DNA from 2 places in the Irregularibacter muris genome. Region 2 is predicted to be linked to the other one. Evidence: riboswitches for the same ligand, from Rfam matches in the RefSeq annotation. Region 2 holds a riboswitch; the other holds the start of a gene.
The links. Region 2 has a riboswitch for S-adenosylmethionine ahead of NSA47_RS12780 (methionine ABC transporter ATP-binding protein). Riboswitches for the same ligand answer to the same signal wherever they lie in the genome.

Region 1 (19,520 bases), on a different contig from region 2:
AAGCTTGTTCTATCCCACTAAAGGACTTTTGTATTAATTCTATGTGCTTTTTTTGACACTCTTGAAATTGCTCTTTATTTGGATACTCTTCTATAGGAGATCTTCGAATTAATCTTTCTATCAAGCATCCTACGTGTATTAATATGCTAATCTTTTTATTATTTGATATTTTCGAATTAGCTAGTATTTCATATTGCCTTAGACACTCTTCAATATGTCCTATAACTTTATCAGTATCTAAAATTGTCAAATTCTCTATTAAACGTCTCAGGGAAAAATTATGAATAATATTATTGTTCAACTCATCAAATTTTTCTTCATTCAGATGAGTAAAAATTCTTGTCATTTTTATTTCTGCATTACCTGATACTAGTTCATCTAAAGCAATATATTCTACTTCCTCTATTGCTGGGTTATCCGTTCCTACAATTCCAATAATCTCATACCCTTGAAATATTGAGTTCTCTTTTCCCATTTTCTTTAATTGATTGTAATCGCAGGAAATAACCTTTATATCTATTCCATCGGGCATACTTTCCTCTAATAAGGATTTAATCTGCTCTGCAGTGCCCATCCCAGTATAACAACAGGTTATAATGGCTCTTTGTTTATTTTTCTTAGGATATATAATTTTATAATCTGTATAATTATAATTTCTTGACTTTTTAATAATCTCTGCCAAGTTCAAGCCATTCTTTATCATTTGACCAGTATTTAAGGCCAATTGTGTGGAAACATTATTGATAATTGCAATAGGTACCTTTATCACAGTTTCAAGGGATTGATATACATTTTTTAAGGATCCTGTATCTACTAAAAGTAATATTCCATTGCTAATATCATTATATTTTATATAATCAATTACCCATTCTATGACATCATCAATAGTCTTATTCAAAGGCATATCTACAGCCTCAAATATATTTTCTTCCAATAGTCTATTTGCAACATTTGCTATACTACTAGCCGTTGCATATCCATGGGCTAAAATAATAGCCCTTGGTCTATTATTGATATTTTTAATATGCAAACGATTAAAATATAGGGCCAAAGGAATTAGACTTTCTTCATTGGGCAAGATATCCATTTTAAAAGATAGCATATCCATTATTCTTTTAGCAATTTGCATTTCTTTGCTATAGTTAGTCCTTACATATTCTATAAATCCCTTGGAAATTTTATTTTTATCCTGGAGTACTACGGGATTATTACTTAAATAGAAAAAATAAGCTACAATTGCATGAAGACTATTCCCTCCAAATTTAACATTATAACTATATTCTGCATAACGAAATGCTTCCTGAACACTATTTACTACATATTTCATTAGCATGCTATCCTTTTCAGAGGTTTGATTATAAATTAAGGTATCTATAGTCTTATTAATGCAAAGGGCCGTTCTTCTTTCAAATTTCTCTTTACTTATCTTATCTTTTTTTAACTTTCTATATGAACTTGAAAGCTGTAGAAATAATTCATCATATATATTTTCTTCCTCTGTTTTTTCTTGAAGGATATCTTGTATTGTTGTATTTGGAGTAATTACTATATCCTTTCGCTTTTTTATTTTACTCTCATTTCTCTCCGCAATCTCCCTCAATATATCTTCTGTTAAATCTGAAAGATTAATCTCTAGAGGATCATTTTCTTTGTGTCTTGCGTAGAGTGCAGCGCATATATACTTTATTGAATTTTGCAACTCCCCTACATTTCCAATGTATTTATGGAATATCAAGGCTTCTATTCCATTCCCTGATATCTTTATATTCCGATCTAATACTTGACTTTCATTAATAAAAAATTGGTAAATAAATTCTAATTTTTCTTGATATCCTCTATCTTCTAAAGAAGGGATATTCACTATAATAGGTATTCTCCTTAAAAATGTCTCTAAAAAATTAGACTCTAAATCCTCCGTGGTGGCCATTATAATTCTAACATCAGCTTTATGCCAAACATCATTTTCACCTATTCTTTTATATATACCTTGATCTAAAAAAATAAATAATTTTTCCTGACTCTCACTATTTAGTCTATGAACTTCATCTAGAAAAAGCATGCCTTCATTTGCTGATTCTATTAAACCTTTTGTCGTAACATGGGCACCTGTAAATGCTCCCTTAACATGTCCGAAGAGAATACTGGATAATAGTTCCGGATTATTAGCATATTGTGCACAGTTTAATGTTATAAAAGGTGAATTTGGCTTTAATATTTCATTTTCTACAGAGAAGCGGTGTATTTGTTTTGCTATATAACTTTTTCCAACCCCTGTTGCTCCATGTAGTAAAATAGTTAAACTTGAATTTGGATAAAATACCGATGTTTTTATTTGCTCTATTGATTTTTTTAAGCTCCCCTTTGCCCCAATCATCCCCAATAACGAATCGTCTAAGCTTTTGCTGGCCTCTACTTCTTTAGTCTTCCCTGCACGATTCTCTGCAAGTAATTCATCAAAACTATTATAGATAAACTTAGATGTCTTAAAAAATTTCTTCTCAAAGGTCTTTCTGTGCACAAAGCATACTGGTCTTGTATTGATTTTAAAGAGTTCGGTACCAATTAATTGATTTAAGTAATGACTTACTGTATTGCGTTTGACATTGTATTTTTTTGCTAATTCTTTCGCCGTACATCCAGTACCCAAGTTTTCAATCTTCATTGAATCTGTAGATTTTTTAATATCTTCCATCAATGACTCTTTAAGCAAATCATATCACCCTTTAAATTTGAATTTGTCTTTAGTCTTTATTATTAATAATGGTTTAACAATTGTCAATAATTCATATTTTCTAAATATAATTAAGGGTATCGTTAAAAATAGGATTATCAGCTAAAATTGAGCATAATTTATACACTATGATACAATTCAAAACATATGGTATTCTTCTTTCACTTTTTTCATATTTAATTTTGACACTAATTTGGCATGTTTTTTGCTTCTTAAAGTGTATTATAAATTCAAAATCATAGCTGAATAGTTTTACGAAAGGTGGTTCTTATGACTAGAAAATTATTAATCGCAACCCATGGAACTTTTGCTGAAGGAATTAAATCTTCATTGGAACTAATTATAGGAAAACAAGATTTCATTCATGTACTATGTGCTTATACTGAGGGAATATCCGAGATAAAAAAGCCAATAAAAAATATAATTTCCTCTTTGAAACCTGATGAGGAAATTATTATTGCAACAGATTTACTGGGAGGAAGCATAAATAATGAATTTATGAATTATATTTCATTCCCCAATGTTCACCTCATATGTGGAGTTAATCTTCCCTTATTATTGGAGATTGTTTTAAATATTCAAAACGAAAATATAGAAAAGCTAATTGGAGATTCTATAAAGATAGCTCAGGAGCAAATTCAATACTGTAATTGTCTTTTGGAGAAAAATAGAGAAATATCTGAAGCTTTTTAGTTCTTATTAAATTAAATTGCAACTGTTAAAATTATTAAAAAATAATACACTTAGGGAGAGGAAGTATTGGTTATTATGTCATAACAAGAATTCCCTGGATATAAATTATTCTACCCAAGGAATTTCTTATTTTGTCAATATTTATTATCTAACTGCCCTATTTCAGCTAAAGAGTTATTTCATGGTCTCAATTACCTTTGCCAGTTGATAAATACTTTGAGTTAAATTGGTGATTTTCCCTTCAAATCTCACCAATAGATAAATGGAAATTACCATAGGAAAACCAAAGTTTCCGATCTGCACCAATAATTCTTCCATTTTTCATCCTCCCTTCTCTATTTTCTCTATATCTTTTTACCTCCCGTCCCACATGAAGCTTATCCCTTGCCCTAATAAAACAGACCTGCTGGTAAAAAGCAGGTCTGTTTTATTGCATTACTCTATCTCAAATTCTTTGACTTCTGTTGTGATAAGCTCTGCTTTAGATTTTTCTACCAAGTCTCCACCGGTAGTGATGAAGATATTGTCCCCTAAAATGCTGTCCATTGCTTCTTTAACTTCTATATCGGTTAGATCATCTCTAGCGTTGTCTACTGCTATTTTGCTGGTTCTTCCCTCTGTGTTTTTAAAGGTCATTTCTAGTCTTAATGTTGCCATAGTTTACCCTCCTTTCTCTTTGAATTTTTCCTAGTCCCTTCTAAAGGTTGATAAGCAATACGTCATCTACTCTGTGGATTTCTTCTAAGGGATAGTTTTGTAACCCTGCTAGCTGATTTGCTACACCATAGATGGATTGATTCTCGCTACTGACCTTTACGTTGGAATAGGTCTTGGTTCGGATGATGTCCTTACCACTTTCATTTACTCCGGTTTTTAACTTTAGTTGCATTCTTGAGCTTACTACATTTGCATCTACTGCCATTTTTCTCACCTCCTCTCTACACTTCATAAATGGAAAAGGAAAGAAAAAGTAACCCATTAAAATTTTAACTTTTGGGAATAGACATAGGGAAAACCTTAAAATCTTAGGTTTTTCACTATGTTCATAGAATGACAAAATAGACTGCTATTTTAAAAAAAGAATTCACAAAATATTATCCTTTCATCATCTTATTTAATTGTGTTAATGCTCTTGCCTTTCGCTTTACTATGGCCTGATAAGATAGATTTTTCTCTCTGGCCAGAGACTTTAGTTTTTTTCCTTCTACATAATAGGCAAGAATCACTTCTCTTTGTTTCAGGGAAAGTAAGCTCATGGCCCTATCTAGGGAATTTCTCTGTTCCTTTTCCTCCATCCTTTCCTCCACTTGCTCTCTATCATCAGATAACAAATCCAAATAGCTTGTATTGTCCTCTCCTAGAGGTTGGTCTAATATCACTACTTCTCTTGTCTTTTTTCTTTCATTGACATAATAATAAAAAACCTGTTTTTGCACATAGGCAGCAAAGGGTACTCCTAAAGACTCTTTGTACTCTTTAATCGCTTTGAGGATGACCACTCTCCCCTCCTGTAACCAATCCTCAGTATCTTGGTTTATTCCAAAGTATTTTCTGATACTCTTCACCAGTAAAGGATGAAATAATTGTACTAATTCTTCCTTAGCTCCTCCATTCCCCCTTTGGGCTTTTCGTACAAGATGTTCAATATTTTGTTGTTCAATCATTTTATCACCCCACATTTTTGTGAGGCCGGCCCTTTTCCCCTGCAGGTATGGTTAAGTATAAGCTTTTAAGGGCAATGGGGATATGTTGAACTAAGGGAAAGTATCTGGAGACTTAACCATAGTTTGTGAAAAATGAAGTGACTAAGGGCTAGAACTGAAGAAAGAACAATAGGGTTTTAGGGAAAAGTTAATCTATCCTAAAACTTTAATATAGCAAAAAGGACAAAAAAAGTAAAAATTTAAAGACTCCATCTTATATAAGATGGAGTCTTTAAATTTGATCAAAGGATAGACTGGAAAATACTTTATATCCTATTTACTCTAGTTTTTACAGCTGCCTCCCTTACCGCTTTTGATATATGATCAACTACTCTTTTATCAAAAACATCGGGAATGACATAGTCTTCTTTTAATTCTTCCTGGGAAATGAGATTGGCTATGGCATAGGCAGCCGCTAACTTCATTTCTTGGTTGATTTCCTTTGCCCTGATGTCTAATGCCCCTCTAAATATTCCCGGAAAAGCCAATACATTGTTAATTTGGTTGGCAAAATCAGAGCGTCCAGAGCCTACCACTTTGGCACCAGCCTTTATCGCTAAATCAGGCATAATTTCTGGTATAGGATTTGCCATGGCAAAGACAATGGGATCTTTGTTCATGGATTTAATCATATCCTCTGTAACAATATTGCCTACAGACACTCCAATAAATACATCAACACCTACTAGGGCATCCTTGAGGTTTCCCCTTTTCTGATCTTTATTGGTTATCTTTGCAATTTCATTTTTATATTTATTGTGGGAATAATCTTCATAAAGGATCCCCTCTTTTCCACAAACCAGAATATTTTGTACCCCAAGGTTTAAAAGCATTTTTACAATGGCAATTCCTGCTGAGCCATCACCACTGACAACTACTTTTATGTCTTCAATCTTTTTATTAACAATTTTTAGTGCATTAATTAATCCTGCAGAAACCACAATTGCTGTACCATGCTGGTCGTCATGGAAAACAGGAATATCTAATTCCTTGTTTAATCTTTCCTCAATTTCAAAACATCTAGGGGCACTAATATCCTCAAGGTTGATTCCGCCAAAAGTAGGTGCAATGAGTTTTACTGCCTTTACAATTTCCTCTACCTCATTGGTAGCTAAACAAATGGGAAAAGCATTGACATCGGCAAACTCTTTAAAAAGAATTGACTTTCCTTCCATTACTGGCATAGCTGCCTCTGGTCCAATATCCCCTAAACCAAGTACAGCGCTTCCATCGGTCACCACTGCCACAAGATTTCCCTTTGTGGTATACTTATACGCATCCTTTTGATCCTCATATATTTTTCTGCAAGGTTCAGCTACCCCAGGAGTATAGGCTATACTTAAATCCTCTCTATTTTCTACTTTAATCTTAGAAGTGACTTCTATTTTCCCTTGATTTTCTTCATGCATGATTAAACTTTTTTCTGAAAAATCCATGGTAACACCTGCCCTTAGAAAGTAAATGACAATTTTTATGTCCTTTGAATATTCTCCCTGTGATGTCTAAAGTTTCACTTTGTTTTAACCGTCATAATGGTATCCTCTATTGGATTGATTTCTCCTTCTTTTATTTCAATGGCTTTCATCTCTTGATAATTGGTGATGAGAACAGGGATAATTAAAGATTTTGCCTTTTCTTTTAATATCTCTCTATCAAAGGTAACTAAAGGATCTCCAATCTTTACTTTATCTTGAGCCTTAACATGAACTTCAAAACCTTCACCCTTTAAATCTACTGTATCTAAACCAATATGAATAAGAATTTCCACATTGTTCTCGGTTTTTAATCCCAAGGCATGTTTAGTAGGAAAGACCTCAATGACTTCTCCATCAATAGGAGATAGTACTTTGTTTTCTTTAGGATCAATAGCCACGCCGTCTCCCACCATTTTCTGTGCAAAAACTGGATCATCTACATCTTCTATTTTTATTAGTTTTCCCTTTATAGGAGCTTTAATTTCTAACTTTTTATTTGATTTCTTTAAAATCCCAAACATTGTTTGACCTCCTATTCATTTATATTGCTTACCTGCTTTTTGGTCATAATTTCTCTATGCCACTGAAAGACGTTTTAAAAAAATTGGCTATTGGGTAACCCCTCGGCAGATTATATTTAAAAACATCATTTTAAGCAGAGCCTCTTTAATACACTATTGAATATCTTGCTTTACTCCCTTTACATAAGTATCCAATAAATTCCACTCATCGTCAATAATAATAACATCTGCATCCTTACCTGCCTCTATAGAACCCTTGTAGCTATCTACTCCAAGATATTTTGCAGGATTTTCTGAAGTCATTTTTACAATATCACTTACAGAAGCTTTTACATTCTTAACCACATTTTGTATCGACCCTAAATAACTAAGTTCTACATCCTTTACATTGTCATACTCATATTTATTGATGATTTCTTCTCTGCCATCATCATAAACACATTTTAGAGAATCTTCACCATAGGGACTAAATGTACATTTGCGAATATAGTGATAAAAAGGCTCCTTAACCTGGGCCAATCCAGTACAGTCAGTAGATAAAATAATTTTTTCTGGACCCTTTAGTCTATAGACTATGGCAAAGGCCTCTGGCTTTACCGTCATCCCTGTCTGTTTACTAAATTCAGCATACATATCCTCAAAATACATAGCCGCCCCAACTACCCCTAATCTTCTATGATGAAATCCTCTCATGCCACTGAAGGTATGAGTAAAGCCACCTACCCCCAAATCCTTTACTCTTGCAATGTCCTCAAATTCTGCAGCACTATGACCTATAGAAACCTGAATTCCTTTTTCATGGAGATAAGTAATTACTCTATCTGCATTGGGCAACTCTGGGGCAAGGGTCATTAGTTTTACATTTCCTTCACCGGCACTTTCCAACAAGCTTTCTGTAATTTCTATGGAAGGATCTATACAATATTCTTCTTTTTGCATTCCTTTGTATTCTTTATTGATAAAGGGACCTTCAAGATGAATGCCCAATACTTGGGAGCCCTTTTCTGGTATCCATTCTTCCATAAATTCTCTAGCATCACTGGCTTGTTTCTTTAACTTCTCTACTGCATTTGTTGCTGTACTTGCTAAGTAGGAAGTTACCCCTACTTTGACAAGTCCTTTAGACATATTCTGAAGGGCTTTTTTATCCCCTTGGAACTTAAAGGAACCCGTTGCCCATCCATGAATATGCATATCAATAAAACCTGGTATGATAATCCCATTGGTATAATCCACCACATCTTCTTTTTCATCAACTTCTTGAACAATGCCCTTGATTTTTCCATGTTCAATATTTAAATACCCTTTTTGAAAGCCCTCAGGTGTATAAATATTTTCAGAGTATAAAAACATATAATTTCCCTCCCCTGTTTATATTATAGAAATATCGTGACTATCTTTTTCTGTCCTAGTGCAAAGACCAATAGTCTTTATTGGCTTCTAGTAAATCATCTAATACAGCCTTTGCTTTTTCAGGATTAACAATGGTTCGATTTAAGGTTAAAGCCTGTAGTGCTTTTGTATAATCTTCTTCCAGATAGGCTTCTACTGTTAATTTCTCATAAGCATATTGTCCTTCAATAAGTCCCTTGTAGAAGGTGCCAATCTTTCCTATCCGATAAGGCTCTGCCCCATTTTGAGTCAATGCCGCGACTACTTCCACCATAGCATCGTCAGGTAAGTTATTGATGACGCCTTCATTTCTCATAATAATGACATATAATTGCTTTAAATCATAGGCAATAGATTCAGCTACCTCCACCATCATATTTCCATGTACAGCTCCACTTAAAAAAGGAATATTTTCTAAAGATTGTTGCTCTCTTGCCTGCTTGCAGATATCTAATATTTTCTTTTCTCTACCAACTAAAGCCTCATCAGAACGTGTAAAGTTTGGATCACTCTCGGCTACAATTTCCTCTGGAAAAAGATAATATTGGAGATAGGTATTGGGTAAATATTCTGGGAAGAAGGATAGAATTTTATTTACATTTTTATAGGTATTTAACCATGAAGCTTCTCTTTGCTCTGCATTATATGGTTTAAAGTCATTTCCTTGCATAAGGTATGATTTTAACTTTGGTAACAAGTCTTCTCCTGTTGGCTTATGGTATAGGTGGGTAAACCAACCAAAGTGATTCAATCCAAAATATCTTGGCTCAATATCATACATATCTACATTCAATACTTTTCCAAAGGATTTAATCATAGAATAGGGCTGGTCACAAATGTTTAATATTCTTTTATCCTCTGGAAACACCTTATCTAAAGCTACAGCTACGATGGCAGCTGGATTGGTATAATTTAAAATCCATGCATCCGGTGCATACTCTCTAATCTTTTTCACCATATGAATCATAGCCCCTATAGATCTCATTCCATAGGCAAATCCTCCTGGACCACAGGTTTCCTGCCCAACCAAACCATGTTTCAGAGGAATCTTTTCATCTAAGGATCTCATCTCAAGATTTCCTGCCCGCATATTGCAAAGGACAAATTCTGTGTCTATATAGGCTTCGTCCTCATTGTCTGTGAATAAAACCTCTACCCCTGGATAGTACTCCTTCATGGTGAGTTCTATATAATTTCTCATGGAATTCATTCTCTCCATGTTGATATCAAATAAAGTTAGCTTTTTTAATGGGAACCTGTCTTTATATTCAATAAGGCTTCCAATCAAAGCAGGAATACGAGTACTCCCACTTCCAACGATTGTTATCCCTAATTTTCTTCGCTTCATAACATTACCCCTCTCTGCATATTTATATATGAAATTAAGATTTGTACTAAAGCATGCAAACCTACTCTTGAGATTAGATCATTGTATTTGGTTTCCACTTGATGTGCAAAACAATACATCTTATGATTGGCGATGCGTTGTAGGCTATTGTTGGAAAAAGCCACTAAAGCAATAACATCTATTCCTTTTGCCCTAGCTCTTTTGGCAATATTTTTTATAATTTCAGTTTCCCCCGATAGAGAAATGGTTAATAGAGTTTCATCCGGTGTTAGACTATCCCCTAAGGCTCCAATGAGGTTTTGATCATCAATAAATATAGAACGTACTCCTAGCATTGCCAGTCTAGAACTTAATAAATTCCCTATGGGCTTTGAAGCTCCTCTTGCCATAATGTAAACTACCTTTGACTTCAATAACCTATTCGCAATAGACTTTACATTATCTTCCCTTTGAAGAGACAAGGTTTTGCTTACTTCATCATGAATAGAGCTCAATATATCATCATAGGAAAAATCTTGAATACTTTTTTCTTTATTCTGTATATGTTGTTTAAAATAATATCTCAGCTCACTATAGCCATCAAAACCAAGTTTCTTGGATAAATTAATGATGGAAGTTTTTGAAACATACATACGTTCAGCAAGTTCATTGGCTGTTAAATGCAATATTTCTTTTGGATTCTTCATCAAAAATTCAATAATTTTTTTCTCCAAATCTGTTAGCTCTTCATAGTTTTCTGTCAACCTGCTTAAATCCATTTTTCACCTTTCCCTTCTCAAAATTGTAAATTCCTCTACTGCATATCTAGTTCCTCTCCTATTTGATCAAATACGTTGGAATATCCTTTTTCAATAGGTAAATTCATCTGGTTATACTCCTCCACTTGCAGGTCTTAAGTTCATGGTACCATAAGAAAATAGCTTTTTAAGCATTTCAGCCCCTTTAAGACTATATACAAGAGATTTTCCGTTGGTAAATTTTTTCGACCAAAGTATATCCATTACTTAATAAATAAAAATCCCCAAGATTCCCGATAAAACCAATACAATAATAGGGTTCACCTTCTTGATGGCTACCAAAAGAAAAACCACAATAGCAATAATTATGCCATAGACATCGATTATGGCTTCTTCCACCAATAATAGAGCTGCTGAAGCAATCAATGCTAAAACCGCAGGTCGGATACCCCCTAGGGCATTTTGAATGGTTTGGTTTTGTTGAAATTTTAAAAATAAATGAACTAAGATTAAAACAATAATAAATGAGGGTAGCACTACTCCTAAAGTGGCAAGGGCTGAACCAAGAATCCCTCCTAATTCATGTCCTACAAAGGTTGCCATGTTAATAGCAATAGGTCCAGGGGTCATTTCTGCTATGGCCACAATATCCAAAAATTCTCCTTTGGTCAGCCAGCCATGAGCACTTGTAACTTCCTCTTGAATGAGAGAAAGCATAGCGTATCCTCCCCCAAATCCAAAGGAGCCAATTTTAAAAAATGTGAAAAATAAGTCTACGAAAGTACTGATCATTTTCTTTCCCCCTGTCTTACTGTTGAATGGGTTGAAATGAAAATTCCTAAAGCTGCTGATCCTAAAATTAATACTATAGGATGAATATCTAAAAATATAATCGCCAGTAAACTAAATATAGAGATAATGATTCCTGCCATAGAAAATTTTGAGGATTTCACTAGCTTATACACCGCTGCCGCAATTAGGGCAACCACCGCTGGCCTGACACCCTTAAAAATACTATCTACAACAGAATATTCTCTAAAATTTCTAAAAAACATTGCAATGATTAGAATAATGGTAAAGGATGGAATAACTGCTCCTAATGTAGCCATAATAGATCCCTTTACTCCTCCAACCTTATACCCTAGAAACACCGCACTATTAACGGCAATAGGACCAGGAGCAGATTGAATCACTGCAAACATATCCATAAATTCTTTATCGGTAAGCCATTTTTTCTTGTCTACAATTTGCTCTTGAATAAGGGGTACCATAGCATAACCTCCCCCTATGGTAAAAGCACCTATTTTTAAATAAATAAAGAAAAGTTCCCATATTTTTTTCATATTTTTATTGCATCCCTTCCCTTTGGTTTTGAATCTTGTAAGTCAGGTAGGCTGGGTTTAAAATCATGATTTTAAACCCAGCCTACCGCCTATTTATCTAATATTTTGCTTGACGCCCTTTACATAAGTGTCAATTAAATTCCATTCATCATCTATGACAATAACATCTGCATCTTTACCTGCTTCTATAGAGCCCTTATAGTGATCTATTCCTATATATTTCGCAGGATTTTCCGAGGCCATTTTGACAATGTCCCTAATGGAGGCTTTTACATTCTTTACTACATTTTTTACTGAGCCTAAATAGCTAAGTTCTATATCCTTTACCTGCTCATAATTATTTTTATCCATAATTTCTTCCCGTCCATCATCATAGATAAGCTTTACATCACTACCAAAGGGAGTAAATGTGCACTTGCGAATATAGTGATAAAAAGGCTCCTTGACCTGGGCTAATCCAGTACAGTCGGTAGATAAAATAATCTTCTCCGGACCCTTTAGTCTATAGACTATGGCAAAGGCCTCTGGCTTTACCGTCATCCCTGTCTGTTTACTAAATTCAGCATACATATCCTCAAAATACATAGCCGCACCAACTACCCCTAGTCTCCTATGATGAAATCCTCTCATGCCACTAAAGGTATGGGTAAAGCCACCTACCCCCAAATCCTTTACTCTTGCAATGTCCTCAAATTCTGCAGCACTATGACCTATAGAAACCTGAATTCCTTTTTCATGGAGATAAGTAATTACTCTATCTGCATTGGGCAACTCTGGGGCAAGGGTCATTAGTTTTACATTTCCTTCACCGGCACTTTCCAACAAGCTTTCTGTAATTTCTATGGAAGGATCTATACAATATTCTTCTTTTTGCATTCCTTTGTATTCTTTATTGATAAAGGGACCTTCTAGATGGACACCGATGACTTGGGAGCCCTTAGTCGGCTCCCAATTTTCTATGAATTTTCTTGTATCCTCTAATTGCCCCTTCAATGTATCTACAGCATCTGTGCCTGTTGTTGCTAAGTAGGAAGTTACCCCTACCTTGACGAGGTCCTTGGACATGTTTTTTACCGCTTCTTTGTTTCCATTTAACCACAGAGAGCCTGTTGCCCAGCCATGCATATGAATATCGATAAAACCAGGTATGATAATCCCATTGGCATAATCCACAACATCCTCTGCATCAACTTCTTGAAATATACCCATTATTTTTCCATCGTGAATATTTAAATACCCTTTTTGAAATCCTTCAGGAGTATAAATATTTTCTGAGTATAGGAACATCTCATTCCCTCCCATTTTTTTATTTCTATGCAGCTGGGCGACAAAATCTCGCCCCTCTATTTTATATAAACTTCTATTGGATTGTATTTTATCCTCTTTTTAAACAGCCTTATCGCTGGCTAAAAAATCATCTACTGCATTTCTTACAAACTCAACATTGGGTCCAAATACCACGTGGATATGATTTTTCGTTGGGAAAAATACTCCTGAAGTTCCAGACTCTTTTATCTTGTCCGTATCCACTAGCTTGTAATCTTTCAAGTCTACTCTTAGTCTAGTGACACAGTTTTCTACATAAAGAACATTTGATTTTCCACCTAAAGCTTCCACAACAATTTTAGCCACTTCATCATATCGTTTTTCTTTTAGTAATGTATTATCTCCTACTGTCTCCTCTTCTCTACCTGGGGTTGCAACATTCCATTTCTTAATGGCCCACATAAATACAAAATAGGTAGCAATAGCCAGTGGAATCCCTACAATCAATAGGTTATACCATTTGGTATTTTCATAAAGAAGACCAAAAATGGCAAAGTCGAAAATAGTTCCTCGAATATACCCTACTGCCGTTCCCATTAAATGTAGGGCAACAGCTCCTATTGCATTTAATAATACGTAAATTCCATATAATACAGGTGAAATAAATAAGAAAGAGAATTCAAGGGGCTCTGTTACATTGCCTAAAAAGGGTGTTAATACCATAGTTAAGATAAGACCTTTAGTATAAGGTTTATTTTCAGCATAGGCTGATCTATACATTGCAAAACCAACAGCTGGAATCATAAATAAAGTTAATAACATTTGATTTTGAGCCATGAATCTTGTTAACTCAGGTAAAATATTCCAAGCTTCGTGATTTGGTCCCAATTCAAATAAAATCTTGTTCATTGTGGGAATGACTCCTACAAACTTTTCCCCATCTATCATATAGGTCCCCCCTGCTTCACTAAAGCGTATCAAGGAATTCCACACATGGTGAAGTCCAAAGGGAATCAATATTCGATTCATTATCCTAAAAATAAACGTTCCAAAGGGTCCACTAATCAAAATGAAAGATAATGCGATTAAAGCTTTGGTAATATATTGCCAAAAGAATGGAAGAATCAATCCAACAACGATACTGATTCCAGTGGAGATAATAGGAACAGATTTTTTCCCACTGAAAAATGCAAGGGCCAAGGGAAACTGCAAATTATAAAAACGATCTGTAACTAAGGCTCCAATAATCCCACTGATGATTCCGCCTAAAGCTTCCAATCTTATGGTTTGTATTCCCAGTACTATACCCTGACCTACTTGACCCATAACCTCTGGGTCTGCCAGATTACCTGTCGCCGATAACCAAACATTAATACTTGCATTTAATACCAGATAAGAAATAATAGCGGAGAATACCGCAATCCCCTTGTCTTTTTTGGACAAACCGTAGGCTACACCCATGGCAAATAAAACAGGAATATTGCTAAAGATGATATCTGCGATCCCCTTTAAACTATTTAAAATAAGTTGCAAAGTTGCATTTCCTAAAAAAGGTAATCGTTCAATCATATAACTTTGTGTTAATGCTCCGGTAAGACCTAGTACCATTCCTACTGGTGCCATTACAGCGATTGGTAATAGTAAGGTTCTACCAAATCTCTGAATTTCTTCACTTGCTCTTTTTCTAAATGACATATTTCCACCCCTTTTTAAATTTATTTTGTTCTGATTATTCTACAAATATCCCTGAAAACTACTATAACCTGGGTGGCGAAGAGTGTAATTGATTACAGCATACAATAAAAAAAATAGATATGAAAAGAGTTGTAAATTCTTTGTAGAATCATCCTATTAAAATGATATCACAGAATAAACCCTTTTTTGATCATTCCAGATCTGAAAGGACCAAGTACAAGGTGATTTTCCGCTGGTAAGTTTTTGTGACTAAAGTAAGCTTATAGAAGATAAAGGCTTAAACATTCATCAAGATATAGGATAAACACGAAAAGGATTCTTAGTTTTTCTAAACTAAGAATCCTTTTATTGAAGTCACAATATGTCACCTCTTATAATATCTATGCACCTAATCCTTCTTTTCTTAACATCTCTGCTCTATCGGTCCTTTCCCAAGGGAGGTCTACATCGGTTCTCCCAAAGTGTCCATAGGCCGCTGTTTGACGATAAATGGGCTTTCTTAAGTCAAGCTCTTTAATAATACCAGCAGGCCGTAGATCAAAATGTTTTCTAATCAATTCTACAATTTTATCTTCACTAATTTTAGCTGTACCAAAGGTCTCTACAAAGACAGAAACAGGTTGGGCTACCCCAATGGCATAGGCTAATTCTACTTCACATTTATCGGCTAAACCTGCTGCTACAATATTTTTAGCTACATAGCGAGCTGCATAGGCTCCAGATCGATCTACTTTGGTTGGATCCTTTCCCGAGAAGGCTCCCCCTCCATGACGACCGTAGCCACCATAGGTATCTACGATAATTTTTCGACCAGTAAGTCCTGCATCCCCCTGAGGACCACCTATAACAAAGCGTCCAGTAGGATTGATAAAGTACCGAGTTTTTTCATCTAATAATTCTGTAGGTACCACCGGCTTAATCACATGCTCTATCATATCTTTTTCGATAGTTTTTCCTTCTACCTTGGCATTGTGTTGGGTAGAAATAACAATAGTATCTATTCTAACAGGCTTGTCGTCTTCATATTCAACAGTTACTTGAGTTTTTCCATCGGGACGTAAATATTTTAAAGTTCCATTTTTTCTTATTTCGGTTAATCTAAAGGCTAGTTTATGAGCCAATGAAATAGGTAAAGGCATTAATTCTGGGGTTTCATTGGTAGCGAAACCAAACATCATTCCTTGATCTCCTGCACCTATAGCCTCTATTTCCTCATCATTCATTTGCCCTTCCTTAGCTTCTAAGGCTTTATCCACTCCCATGGCAATATCAGCCGATTGCTCATCAATAGCTGTCAATACTCCACAGGTATCTCCATCAAAACCGTATTTTGCTCTGGTATATCCAATATCCTTTATAGTTTGTCTCACAATTTTTGGGATGTCTGCATAACAATTGGTGGTGATTTCTCCAGCCACTAATACCAAACCAGTAGTCACTGAAGTTTCACAGGCTACTCTTGCATTAGGGTCTTTTTCTAATATAGCATCTAAGATAGAATCAGAAATTTGGTCACAAATTTTGTCTGGATGTCCTTCAGTAACTGATTCTGACGTAAATAATTTTCTCACCATAAATAAACCTCCTTTATCCTTAGTAAAAAATAGCAGCAAAGCTGCTTCCGCTAGGAATAGGAAACCCTAGATTCCTCTGGGCAATGGCAAAATCCTCCATTCTAGAGCCCCCTCCTGACTACCATAGGGGAAATAACCCCTCCCTTTTTATTTCATAGGAAGTTTTGCTTTCCTACTGAATAAAAAAAGAAAAACCCCTTCTGGTCAGAAGAGGTTATTTTTAGTAGGCAACTAACTCATCTTGCAGAATTTCTTCTGTAGGAATTGGCACCGTGCACAATGCTGGTTGCCGGGTTTCATAGGGCCCATTCCCTCCACCTCTCTTGATAAGTTTTCCATATTCAGCTCGTTTTTAATCATAGCATAGTTGATTTTTTGTGTCAATAGAAGTATATGCATTTTTTTGTGACTTGTAAACCCTGATTTTACTATGGTTATAGTGATTGGGGTAGGCGCTGAATAAATATTTACACCATCAAAGTCGCATGATAGGAAAGCAAGAGAATAATCATTCCTGCGACTATTGTACCCGCAAAACATGTTAATAATGCATCTTTAAAGGGGATTCTCAAAAGAGCTGCCACCGCACTTCCTGTCCAGACTCCTGTCCCCGGTAAAGGTATTGCCACCAATAAAAATAATCCCCATAATTTATAGGTTTCGAGCTTTTTGGACTTTTTGATAGTGCGCCTTGTAATCCAATGGGCTATAGTGGAAAACCCCCTTTTTTTCTTTAAATAACTCAATACCGAGGGTAAAAACCATAATATAAAGGGTGCAGGTAGTATGCTCCCCAAAACAGATAGGATAAAAGCATGAAAATAGCCCATATCCAGTACAAATATTCCATAGGGCAAGGATGCCCTGAGTTCTAACAAAGGGGTAGCCGCCATTAAGAATACCATGAGTTCACTTTTTAGTAGTCTCAATAAAACCCTCACTAGACCCTTTCCCCCCTTTTTTTCTCTCTAAACTTTTATTATACTTTTCTTTAAAATGTATTTTCCTTGGGGAAAACTCCCCATTGTTCTATAGATATGATCGGTGAGTAATAATAATACGCATATTCCCATTAAATGGTCCCATAAAGGATGTCTTTAATGTGTTTAAAATTATTCTTAATATATTACTACAAATATACATGATTAAATACGTGTATACTATACGTTGCATTTTAATCAAACTTGTTATAAGATAGTATGCAGAATGCAAAATGAGCCGGAGGTGACAAACCCAGTGAGCTTTGTTTTATAAATGAAATGTTTGTTGGACATTTGGTGTAATTTGCCAAGTACCAAACTTTCTTAAAATCTAAGTGTGCAGTAGACACTTTTTTTATTTTTATCATTGTTTATTATTAATTTTGGAGGGAAATATGAATTGAATATGCTTGTAAAAATTGGTATAGTATTAATGGTAGGAATCATGGGTGGTAGGGTGGCGAGATTTTTCAAGCTTCCTAATGTAACAGGGTATTTGGTAGCGGGGCTTCTTATTGGTCCTTCTTTTTTTAAATTGATTGGAGAAGCTGACATAGAGTCTATGGGATTTGTCAATGAATTGGCTTTAGCTACCATAGCCTTTAGTATAGGTAGTGAATTTTTATTAGAAGATATGTTAAAAGTTGGAAAGTCTATTGTCGTGATTACTCTAGCTGAAGCCACTGGTGCTTTATTGGTGGTATTTTCTATCATGTTTTTCTTATTTAAACAGAACTTTATATTTAGTATGGTAGTCGCAAGCATGTCTGCTGCAACTGCACCAGCAGCAACCATTATGGTTATCAACCAATTTAGGGCCCATGGGCCCCTGACCCGAACCATTTTGCCTGTTGTTGCTCTAGACGATGTAATAGGAATTATATTTTTCGGTGTGGCTATGTCTATGGCCAAAATATCCGCGGGTACTGCTGAGCATTCCCTGTGGCAAATAGTTAGCCGACCAGTGATAGAAATTGTCGGTTCTGTCCTATTGGGTTTTGTTTTTGGGGCTCTACTAAGCTTTATAGGTAAAAATGCTAGAAATAAAGAAGAATTATTAGCATCTATTCTGGCCATTATTATAAGTGCGTCGGGATTAGCCAATTTATTAGGGCTATCTCCCCTACTAACCTGCATCATGATTGGTGCGACTTTGGTCAATCTAATGCATAACTCTAATCGTATATTTTCTATTGCTGAAGGTTTTGTTCCCCCTGTATATTTAATGTTCTTTACCTTAGCCGGTGCTAGTTTAGATATAAAAATATTGTCTACAGTAGGACTTTTAGGAATTGCTTATATCTTTGCACGGGCTGGTGGTAAGATGCTGGGAGCATGGTTAGGAGCCAAGGCTATGGATGCCGATGAAGTTGTAGTAAAATATTTGGGGCTTACTTTACTTCCCCAGGGTGGTGTCTCCATTGGTCTATCCATTATCGTAAAACAAGAGCTCCCTCAATATAGTGTACCGATTATCACGATCATTATGTTTAGTGTACTCATCTATGAATTAGTTGGGCCCATTTTGTCAAAAATAGCAATAGAAAAGGCTGGAGAAATTAACGGATTGGAGAAGACCAAAAAACAAAAGAAGAAAAAGAATGAAAATAAAAAAGAAAAGTTGGTGTACAACTAAAATTAAATATGTGGAAAGCAGGTGGAAATAATGCAAGCCTTATTCATCGTTTTAAACCACGTGGATCATATGGATGATATTTTAGAAAAATTTTTGGAGATTGGAATAACCGGCGCTACTATTTTAGATAGCCAAGGTATGGGGAGTGCCATCGCTCAAAATCACAGTTATGGTCCCTTATTTGGTTCCATGAAAAAATTCTTAAATAATTCCAGGCCCTTTAATAAAACAATTTTCACCCTAATAGACAACGACGAGCTTTTGGATAAAGCCATGGCCGCTACTAAAGAAATCTTGGGAGACATGACTCAGCCAGGAGTAGGGCTGATGTTTAGTGTAGCCGTTGGCAAGGTAGAAGGCCTTAGACCATTCAATACCTCCTATTAGAATAAAATTTTAAAAGTAATCTATTGATAAAAAACCCTT
Region 2 (10,885 bases):
AGACTAGCAGACGAAGGATTTATCCTGGAGAAAAATATTGCAGGTCATCCTACAGGATTTATTGCTCGAAAAAAATCCAAGGCTAAACCAGGTCCAGCCATTGGATACTTGGCAGAATATGATGCTCTACCAGGTTTAGGTCATGCCTGCGGTCATAATATTATTGGTGTAGCTAGCACAGCAGCAGCTATAGCATTGGGGCGGGTACTAGATGAGATAGGAGGAGAAGTCGTTGTCTTTGGGACACCAGCCGAAGAAGGCGGACCCAATGGAAGTGCTAAGGGAAGCTTTGTAAAGGCTAATCTACTTGAAGGAATTGACGCATGTATGATGATCCATCCTTCTAATGAAACCAGAACGACAAGCAATTCCTTGGCAGTTGATCCATTAGACTTTGAATTTGTGGGGAGACCTGCCCATGCGGCTGCCTCTCCCGAGAATGGAATTAATGCTTTAGATGCAGTGATATTATTCTTTAATGGCATCAATGCCCTACGACAGCATGTTACAGATGATGTAAGAATCCATGGAATTATTACCCATGGAGGGGATGCTCCTAATATCATACCTGAGTATGCAAAGGCTAGATTTTATATTCGAGCGGCCACTAGGACGAAACTGGATGAAGTGACCAATAAGGTAAAGGCTGTTGCAGAAGGTGCAGCCACTGCCACAGGAACAAGCTTAAAGGTCATTGCTTTTCAAAATCCAGTAGATAACCTTGTATTAAACAAAAGATTTGATGAGGTATTTAGGAGAAACTTAGAAAGGCTTGGAGAAAGCTTTGCAGAATCTGATAAACAGGGTACGGGTTCAACAGATACGGGAAACATCAGTCAAGTGGTTGCTACCATACATCCCACGGTAAAAATAGGTTCCAGGGATTTAGTAGGTCATACCGTAGCCTTTAGAGAGGCAGCATGCTCATCTGAGGGAGATAAGGGATTAGTTTTAGGAGCCAAGGCCCTTGCCCTAACAGGTCTTGACCTAATTGTAAATCAGAAATTGTTACAGGAGATTAAAGAAGAATTTAAAAGTCAAAAATAAAAGAGTAGAAATAAAATATAAAAATTACCTATCAAGAGAGATGGAGGGATTGGCCCAGTGAAGTCTCAGCAACCAGCCTATGTAAAATACATAGGCCAGGTGCTCATTCCAACAGGACTTTATCCTGGAAGATGGGGAAGGTGTAACGAATCAGTATGCCCTTTCCTATAGGGTTATTTTTATGTCCAAATACTCGAGTTTTCAAGAATTTTAGCTATTGAAATTAAGGAGAGTGAGTGTATTGATTTTTCTTCAACAGGTCAGTAAGACCTATGTTAGTAAGAACCAGTCAGTAAAAGCTCTGAAAGAAGTCAACTTACATGTTTCTCAGGGAGAAATATTTGGCATTGTTGGCTATAGTGGAGCAGGAAAAAGTACATTGATTCGATGTATAAATCTATTGGAAAGACCAACAACAGGGAAAATAATTGTAGATCAAAAAGAATTAACTGGGCTTTCTGAAAAAGAATTAAGACAAAGTAGAAAAAAAATTGGGATGATCTTTCAGCACTTTAATTTAATGAAGGCTAGAAATGTATTTCAAAATATCGCTTACCCCTTAAAGGGAAGTGGTCTTAGTAAAACGGAAACCGAAACTAAAGTTTTAGAGCTTTTGGATTTGGTTGGATTAAAGGATAAGGTATCTGCCTATCCCTCCCAACTAAGTGGTGGACAAAAACAGAGGGTGGCTATTGCTAGGGCATTAGCCAATGATCCTAAGGTATTGTTATGTGATGAAGCTACCTCTGCTTTAGATCCTCAAACGACAAAATCCATCTTGAGTTTATTAAAACAAATTAATGAGAAGTTAGGCTTGACCATTGTCATCATTACCCATGAAATGCAGGTGATTAAAGAAATATGTCATAGTGTTGCCCTTATGGAAGATGGAAATATTGTAGAATGTGGAAATGTGTTAGAAATATTCTCCTATCCCAAGGCTCAAATTACTAAGGAGTTTATATCCTCAGTATTTCAACAGGGAGATATTTACAAGTTTATTGGTAAAGAGTCATTCATCAATGGCATTGAGGAAGAAGAGATGTTAGCTAAGATTTCCTTTGTTGGGCAGAGAGCAGGTCAGCCCTTTATCTCTAAGATTTCTCGTCTATTTAAAGTAGATGCAAGTATCTTATTTGGAAATATTGAAAGCATTCAAGATGTTGCAATAGGCAGTCTGGTTGTGAAATTCAGTGGGGGTAAAGGCAATATCTTAAAATCTATAGATTATTTGCAGGAACATACTGTACAGGTGGAGGTGATAAAAGATGTTAGAGTTCATACAGACATGGCTACCCAACCTCATGGAATTATATCCTGATTTACTTAAGGCCCTTTATGAGACCCTTATTATGGTATTTATGGCCGGAATTGTTTCCACTCTATTAGGTATTCCCATTGGTATCGCCTTAGTGGTGACAAGACCAGGTCATATTTTAGAGAACCAAATAGTTTATCAAATTGTAGGGAAAATTATTAATGTTTTTCGATCCATTCCCTTTATTATTTTGTTAGCGGCAATTATTCCCATAACTAGATTTATAGTGGGTACCACCATTGGCATAAAGGGAGCCTTAGTGCCACTGGTATTTGGCGCAACCCCCTTTGTAGCTAGACAGATAGAATCTGTACTGCTAGATATTGACAGCGGTGTTATCGAAGCCGCAGAGGCAATGGGGTCTAGCCCATTTGAAATCATATATCGTGTTTTACTTGTAGAAGGGCGGGCAGGCATCATCTATGCCTTAACCATTTCAATGGTGAGTTTAATTGGTTTTTCTGCAATGGCAGGTACTGTAGGTGGCGGGGGGCTAGGTGACTTTGCTATACGGTATGGCTACCAATATTTTAAGACCGATATTATGATTGTCACCATAATTATTCTTTTAGTTTTAGTAAATTTTGTGCAGGGCTTAGGAGAGTTTATCGTTAAAAGAATTAATCATTAAGAGAAAATACAGGAGGAATGAAAAATGAAAAAATTATTGATATTGGCTATCGTTGCAATACTTATTATCGCACCTTTAGCAGGATGCAGTGCTACAACTGGAAATAGGGAAAAGATCAACATCAAATTGGGAGTAAATGGTGCAGAACACCAGGTATGGGACTATGTTCAAAAGAAATTGGCTGAAGAGAATATTGAATTAGAGATTATTTCTTTTTCGGATTATGTTCGTCCTAATTTGGCCTTAGCTGAAGGGGAAATAGATGCCAATGCCTTTCAAACCATCGCATATTTTGATCAATTTAAGGCAGATCATAATCTAGACCTTGTTTCCATAGGAAATACCATATTAGCACCTATGGCTATATATTCGGAAAAACTAAAATCCCTTGATGAAGTAAAGGAAGGGGATAAGGTCGCCCTACCCAATGATGCGACGAATGGAGGGAGGGGGCTAATCCTGTTACAGAGTGCCGGACTCATTACATTAAAAGAGGGAGTGGGCTTAATACCAACAATCAAGGACGTGGTGGAGAATCCTAAAAATCTAGAATTAATAGAATTGGCAGCAACACAAATACCAAGATCCTTGGCGGATGTTGACATTGCCATAATAAACAATGGGGTTGCCATAGAAGCAGATTTTAGTCCCACAGAGGATTCTATTTTTATTGAAGATGCAAGCAGTGAAGATGCCAAGCCCTATATCAATATCATTGCCGTTAAGTCAAAAGACAAGGATAAAGAAGCACTAAAAAGATTAGTCGAAATATACCAAGAGGAAGCTACAAAAGAAGTCATTGATGAAGTATATAAAGGAAATGTAGTTCCTGCGTTTTAAATAAGTATTGAAAGATTCCATCGCTTAAATAAAAGGAACGTGTACTTCTTATTAAGATTTCGCTTTGTTTCCCCATAGCGCAAGATTAGAAATACATTCTATTGACAAAGTTTTGTTGCCATGATACTCTATGACTATATTAGTAAATATAGTCATAGAGTATGGAGGTAAAGTATGGCAACTGCATTTAGTGATCGTGAAAAAGAGTTAATAAGAAAAAAATTAAACAAGGTAGCCCAGGAATGTCTATGCAAATATGGTGTCAGGAAAACAACAATTGATCAAATTGTTCAAAGGGCAGGGATATCCAAGGGATCTTTTTACAGTTTTTATCCTGCAAAGGAAATTTTATTTTTTGAGGTACTGGAAGAATATCAGAAGTCTATTATGAATGAACTATCCAACAAGTTAATGCAAGAGAACAATATAGGAATTGATCAATTTACAGAATTGATTTACGGACTATATCAAAAGGTAAGAAAATCTTTTATTATGAACATAATCCAAAATCAAGAATTTGAATTTCTTATGAGGAAATTACCTAAGGAACTGATTATGCATCACCATTCATTGGATGATATACTCACAAAGAAGATTTTTTCTTATATAAAGCTTAAAGACAATATAAATATAGACGTTGTCACGGCTTCTTTAAGGGCAATTTTCATGAGTATGATCTATATTGAAGAAATTGGAGAAGAAGATTTTGATGAAGTGCTTAAACTTTTGATAAAAGGTCTTGCTCAACAAATCGTTGAGGAGGATGATCATCATGAGTGAAATGATTAGTACGACGAACTTAACAAAGGTTTATGGAGAAACCTGTGTGGTTGACAAAGTGAACTTATCGGTTAAACAGGGAGATATATTTGGATTTTTAGGGCTAAATGGGGCAGGCAAGACTACTACAATACGAATGCTTTTAGGTATGATAACGCCTACATCAGGACAATGCTATCTTCAAGGACAAAGGGTAGGTGCTGGGAATACAGATACTTGGCGTGATGTAGGATATATTGTAGAAACGCCCTATTCATATCCGGATTTAACAGTAAAAGAGAATCTAGAAATTGTTCGTCAATTAAGGGGGATTCAGGAGAAAAGTTGTGTCCATTGGATCATAAAGAAGCTAAAATTGGAAGATTATGCATCAAAGAAGGCTAAGCATCTTTCTTTAGGAAATGCACAAAGGCTCGGCATAGCAAAGGCAATGATGCATAAACCTAAAATTTTAATCCTTGATGAACCTACAAATGGATTGGATCCCGCGGGTATTGTTGAAGTTCGTCAACTGCTAATGGATTTAGCAAAAAATTCAGGGGTAACCGTACTGGTCTCTAGTCATAAATTAGATGAAATCTCAAGAATTACTACAAATATAGGCATAATACATGAGGGAAAATTAATTAAGGAGATAGATGGAAAACAACTAGAAAGTCAGTTGAAGAAATCCTTAATAATAGATGGCAGAGATAGGCTTGCTATAAAATCTATTCTTTCTAAGACAGGATACAAGGTATATACCCAGGATAAAAGCACAACTGGGGAACTTTTTCCCCTACAAATTCAAAATGAAGATGCTGTAAATAACCCCGAAAAAATTGCTACATTACTTGTAAATGCAGGTCACCCTCCAACATTATTGAAAATTGAGAAGGAAGATTTAGAAATGTATTTCTTAAGAACCATTAAAGAGAGGGGGGGAGATGTAAAGTGAATAAAATAATAACCTGTGTTTCAATAGAAGGAAAAAAGTTTTTTCGTTCTAAAGTCCCTTTACTCACTATGCTTGCACTTACAATAGTACCCTTTGTCGGGGGATTTTTTATGTTTGTTTTAAAAGATCCTAGCTTAGCACAAAACTTGGGTTTTATTTCTGCAAAAGCAAATATTATGGGAACTGCTGATTGGCCTTCTTACTTTGGTCTCCTTGCCCAGGCGGTTGCAATCGGTGGATTAGTAGTATTCGGATTTATTACATCTTGGATTTTTGGTAGGGAATATTCAGATAGAACCATAAAAGACTTACTAGCACTGCCAATATCACGAAATATAATTGTATTTTCTAAATTCATTGTGGCCGTTTTATGGTGTTTAATGCTTTCTATAATTGTACTGGTTTTAGGTTTAATTGTTGGAAAAGTGGTTGATATACCTGGGTGGTCATTTGACATAATGATACAAGGTACTTTTATTTTTATGGTTTGCTCCATACTAACCATATTGCTATCAACACCAGTAGCTTTTTTCGCAAGTGTTGGCCGTGGATATCTATCTCCCCTTGGATTTATGGTATTTACTATTGTATTAGCACAATTTATTGCGGTAACAGGGTACGGACAGTTTTTTCCATGGTCTATACCTGCCCTTCTAAGTGGTGCTGCTGGAGGTGACAGTGCTATGATTGAGGGGATCAGTATTATTATTGTACTTTTAACAAGTGCTTTTGGGCTAGTGGGCACTATATTTTGGTGGAGATATGCCGATCAAAGTTAGCATGATATAACAAGTAATATAGAGAAAAATCTATCTTTTTTATTTATTACAAAGTAGAAGCTAGCGGGATAAAAAGGGATAAACTTACCCCTTCATTATCCCATGGATTAATGATAAATAAACAAGCCTGTAATCCCCGATAGTAGGATAATAAATATTGGATTAGTTTTATATTTTCTTAATAGAAATAGGGAAATCATGAATATGATTACAGCAAAAATGTTTATGTCCATGAATTTAATATTAAGAGAGGAAGAGCCCCAAAAAGCAATCAAAATAATGGTAGATGCAGAGGCGGCAATAAGGCCGATGGAAGCGGAACGCAGACCCCTCAATATATTAGAAACACTATCAATATCCCTATGCTTTTTAAAAAAGTTATATAAAAAAATAGAAATCAAAAATCCTGATAAAACACATCCTAAAGTGGCGACCACAGCTCCTGGTATACCTGCAATACGTATGCCGACAAAAGTGGATGTATTGACAGCTAAAGGGCCAGGAGTCATTTGGGATATGGTAATAATATCTGTAAACTCTTGTAAGGAAAGCCAGCCATTGGAGTCAACTACTTGTTCCTGAATGAGAGGGATGACAGCGTATCCACCACCAATACTAAACAATCCAATTTGTAAAAAACTGATCAATAAAGTAAGAATGCTTTTAATCATATTTATGCCTCCCTTCCCATTTTAATATAAGATTGAACAAAGCATAAGACAGAGCAAAAGATAATAATCACTAATACATTGATATTAAATAAAAAACTGGCAAAAAAAGAAGCGGGAACCATTAGGGATAATAGCCAGTTTTTCTCTTTTACAATTCCTTGAGTCATATCGATGACTAAATCTACGATGGTAGCGGCAACTCCTGCCTCCATACCTTTTAATATTGCAGAGATAATCTTATTACTGCGGAAGGCTTTATAAAAAATTGATATAACAGATAAGATCAATAAAGGTGGCAGAACAGTTCCAATACAACTAATGACGGCACCTATAGTGCCAGCAATACGATACCCTACTAATACAGCAAGATTAACAGCAATAGCCCCTGGTGTGGACTGTGCAATTGCAGCCATATCTAAAAGTTCTTGTTCACTAATTAACTTTAAATCCTCTACGAAATACTTTCGCATCATAGGAATAACAATATATCCCCCTCCAAAAGTAAATGCGCTAATAGAAAATGTGATTTTAAACAGTATAAAATATAGTTTGAAATTTTTGCGTTTCATTATAGTATTACCTCCATAAAACTAAGCTTCAATCTTTAATTATATAGGAATCAACCCAAAATGGACAGGCATAAATGTATTTCAACTAAAATTATTGAATAAAATTTAGATTCTCATAGGAATATTATTATTTGATTTTAAAGTGAATAGATCCTATTAAATACTTCCAATAAAGTGATTAAGGTGCTTTATTCTGGGGGGAAATCTATGACTGCAAAACAGAAAAAGAACTACCCATAGCGGTAGTTCTTTTTCTTGATTTGAACTGAGGAGGACAGATAACCTACCTCTATTCACCAGCAAAACCTTTTCTTCGCCAATTTCCTTTTCTATAGAAAAATATATTAATAACCGCTCCCATAACCCAAGAAACCAATAGGGAAATAAAGACTGATTCAGGCCTACCAGTGGGATAAGCTGCACTTCGGGTAAAATAGGCAATGCCATAGGCTATAGGTACGCGAAGGACAACAGTGGTAATGAGAGAAATCCACATAGGCGTTATGGTATCCCCGGCACCTCGCATAACCCCGGATAAACTCTGGGTTACGGCCATAGCGATATAACCTACAGCAAGAATCCTCATCATATGCATGCTTAAATTAACTAAATCTTTAGTATCAGTAAAAATCCCCATGAGATGTTTACCGAAAATCAATATCAAGAGAGTAATTGTAGTGGCTACGCCAACAGCTATTAATGTACCGTCTTTAGCTCCTTTTTCTACCCGGTCAATTTTTTTTGCTCCAATGTTTTGCCCCGTAAAGGTTGTCAAAGCACTTCCAAAGGAAAAGTTGGGCATCATGGCAAAACCATCTACCCGCATAACAATAACATTACAAGCGATGACCATCTCCCCAAAACTATTGGTGAGAGACTGCACAACAATCATGGCTAAGGAAAATATTGCTTGGGTAAGTCCTGAAGGCAATCCAAGCTTTATAAGCTTATAAGAATATTCCTTGTTTAATTTCAACATTTTCCAGTTAAGATCAAAATTTTCCTTCATTTTTAACAGTTTAACCATACAAAGTACCGCTGATATTCCCTGAGCAATGACAGTAGCTAAGGCAACCCCAGGTACTCCCATGCCTAATTTTGCCACAAACAAAAGATCCAATACAACATTTAAAGCTGTAGAAACCAATAAAAATATAAGAGCGGATAAAGAATCGCCTAATCCCCGTAGTACACCGGCCAAAATATTATAATAAGCAAGGCCCCCAATACCGACAAAATAAATGATAAGGTACCTTGTACACCAATCAATAATGGTATCTGGTGTATTGAGAAAAGAAAGTAAGGGACGAGTCACAATAGGACCGACGATCATAATTACTCCAGATGCAATGGCTGTAAGGGTTATGCATATACCAATGGTATGGGAGAGCTTTCCACGATCTTTAGCGCCAAAATATTGAGCAACCATAATACCTGCACCAACGGCAATTCCCACAAAGAGAACAAGTAAAAGGTTTAATATGGGTGCGGCGCTACCAACAGAGGCAAGAGCATTATCCCCTACATACCTACCTACAATAATGGAGTCAGCAGTGTTATAAAATTGTTGAGCTATATTACCAATCAACATGGGTATTGCAAATTCAGTAATCCGTTTCCAAGGAGTACCCTGGGTTAAATCCTTAGGAGAAAATAACTCCTTAATTTTTGACATAATTCTACCTCCTAATTTTGGGACAGGTATACCGTTCCAGTTCTAAAATTTAATTTAAAATTGGGAGAATATTCTCTAGGTTGTTCAACAAGAATATTCTCCCAAACTTTATTGTATGAGTGTGGCCTTAACCGCTTTGTTGTCTACGAGTGTATATTTTTAAATTGAGAATTATATAAGTTAGCATAAATACCTTCTTTTGCTACCAATGCTTCATGATTGCCCTTTTCCTCTATACCTTTATTGGTTATGACAATAATTTCATCAGCATTTTTTATGGTGGATAATCTATGGGCAACGATAATGGTAGTTCTTCCCTTAGAAAGTTCTTCTAAAGATTGTTGTATTAATAATTCAGTCACATTATCCAAGGCTGATGTAGCTTCGTCTAGTATTAAGATAGGAGGATTTTTCAAGAAAATTCTAGCAATAGAAATTCTTTGTTTTTGACCACCTGATAATTTTACGCCTCTTTCCCCAATATAAGTATTATACCCATCGGGTAAGGTCATGATAAGGTCATGAATATTGGCTTTTTTGGCTGCATCCATCACTTCTTCTTCTGTAGCATCAAATCTTCCACAGTGAATATTATCATAAATTGTTCCTGTGAACAAAAATACATCTTGCTGCACAATTCCTATATTATTCCGTAGAGACTTTAAAGTGAATTCCTTTATATTTCGTCCATCAATGAAGATGTTGCCTGATTCCGTTTCGTAAAAACGAGGGATTAAATGGCAGAGGGTGGTTTTCCCCCCACCAGAGGGTCCAACTAAGGCTACGGTTTTTCCTTGTTCAATAGTAAAACTAATATCATCCAATATTGTTTTATGCTCATCATAGGAAAAAGATACGTCATCAAAATCAATCTCACCTTTTACAGAATTTACTGTGACGGCATTGGGCTCATCTACTTCTAGAGGTTGATCCATAATCTCAGTAAATCTTTTAAAACCAGATATTCCTGATTGATATTGTTCCACAAAGTTAATTAATTTTCTAATGGGATTTAAAAAGTTTCCTATATATAAGATGAAAGCTGCGAAGTCTCCGATATTAATATATCCCTTATAGAAGAAAATACCACCAGCACCTAATACTAAAATATTTAGAAAATCAATAATGAAGGATGAACCAGTATGAAATTGAGCCATAACCTTATAGGCTTTTGCCCTTGCCACTTGAAACATATTATTGTTCTTTTCGAATTTTTTAATTTCACTTTCCTTATTTCCAAAGGCTTTAGATACTCGAATGCCTGTGATACTGTTCTCTAAGGTAGCGTTTACCTCTCCTATAGTCACTCTGGTTTCCATAAAAGTATCAGACATTTTTACCCGAAGCTTCATGGCAAAGAAGACTAAGAAAGGGACAATGGAAAAAACAATTAAAGCGAGGGGCAAGTTTATGGTAGCCAATATAATAAAGGAACCGATCATCATAACCAAGGAAATAAATAAATCCTCAGGACCATGATGGGCAAGCTCTGACACTTCCATTAAATCATTCACAATCCTTGAGGTAAGGGTTCCTGTTTTATTGTCATCAAAGAAAACAAAGGGTAGATCCTGGAGATGATCAAAAACATTTCTTCTCATATTTGACTGCATCTGGACCCCCATAATATGTCCGTAA

Region 1: it holds a riboswitch for S-adenosylmethionine, as region 2 does, so the genes downstream of both, metK (methionine adenosyltransferase) here and NSA47_RS12780 (methionine ABC transporter ATP-binding protein) in region 2, are expected to answer to the same signal.

What each region holds. Positions count from the first base shown of each region.
Region 1 is NZ_JANKAS010000003.1:23,827-43,346, forward strand. Features, by position in the region: gene NSA47_RS04515 (sigma 54-interacting transcriptional regulator) at 1-2,710, opposite strand, end outside; gene NSA47_RS04520 (PTS sugar transporter subunit IIA) at 3,002-3,424, shown strand; gene NSA47_RS04525 (YvrJ family protein) at 3,599-3,742, opposite strand; gene NSA47_RS04530 (DUF2922 domain-containing protein) at 3,860-4,081, opposite strand; gene NSA47_RS04535 (DUF1659 domain-containing protein) at 4,122-4,346, opposite strand; gene NSA47_RS04540 (RNA polymerase sigma factor) at 4,519-5,088, opposite strand; gene NSA47_RS04545 (NAD(P)-dependent malic enzyme) at 5,394-6,563, opposite strand; gene NSA47_RS04550 (PTS sugar transporter subunit IIA) at 6,638-7,123, opposite strand; gene nagA (N-acetylglucosamine-6-phosphate deacetylase) at 7,277-8,476, opposite strand; gene NSA47_RS04560 (family 4 glycosyl hydrolase) at 8,532-9,863, opposite strand; gene NSA47_RS04565 (MurR/RpiR family transcriptional regulator) at 9,860-10,621, opposite strand; gene NSA47_RS04570 (chromate transporter) at 10,868-11,392, opposite strand; gene NSA47_RS04575 (chromate transporter) at 11,389-11,943, opposite strand; gene nagA (N-acetylglucosamine-6-phosphate deacetylase) at 12,037-13,230, opposite strand; gene NSA47_RS04585 (PTS transporter subunit EIIC) at 13,330-14,904, opposite strand; gene metK (methionine adenosyltransferase) at 15,285-16,478, opposite strand; SAM riboswitch class I at 16,712-16,811, opposite strand; gene NSA47_RS04595 (COG2426 family protein) at 16,946-17,407, opposite strand; gene NSA47_RS04600 (cation:proton antiporter) at 17,865-19,094, shown strand; gene NSA47_RS04605 (hypothetical protein) at 19,125-19,481, shown strand.
Region 2 is NZ_JANKAS010000014.1:49,617-60,501, forward strand. Features, by position in the region: gene NSA47_RS12775 (M20 family metallopeptidase) at 1-1,047, shown strand, start outside; SAM riboswitch class I at 1,073-1,185, shown strand; gene NSA47_RS12780 (methionine ABC transporter ATP-binding protein) at 1,289-2,368, shown strand; gene NSA47_RS12785 (methionine ABC transporter permease) at 2,316-2,996, shown strand; gene NSA47_RS12790 (MetQ/NlpA family ABC transporter substrate-binding protein) at 3,021-3,836, shown strand; gene NSA47_RS12795 (TetR/AcrR family transcriptional regulator) at 4,011-4,616, shown strand; gene NSA47_RS12800 (ABC transporter ATP-binding protein) at 4,609-5,553, shown strand; gene NSA47_RS12805 (ABC transporter permease) at 5,550-6,332, shown strand; gene NSA47_RS12810 (chromate transporter) at 6,440-7,003, opposite strand; gene NSA47_RS12815 (chromate transporter) at 7,006-7,572, opposite strand; gene NSA47_RS12820 (MATE family efflux transporter) at 7,862-9,247, opposite strand; gene NSA47_RS12825 (ABC transporter ATP-binding protein) at 9,391-10,885, opposite strand, start outside.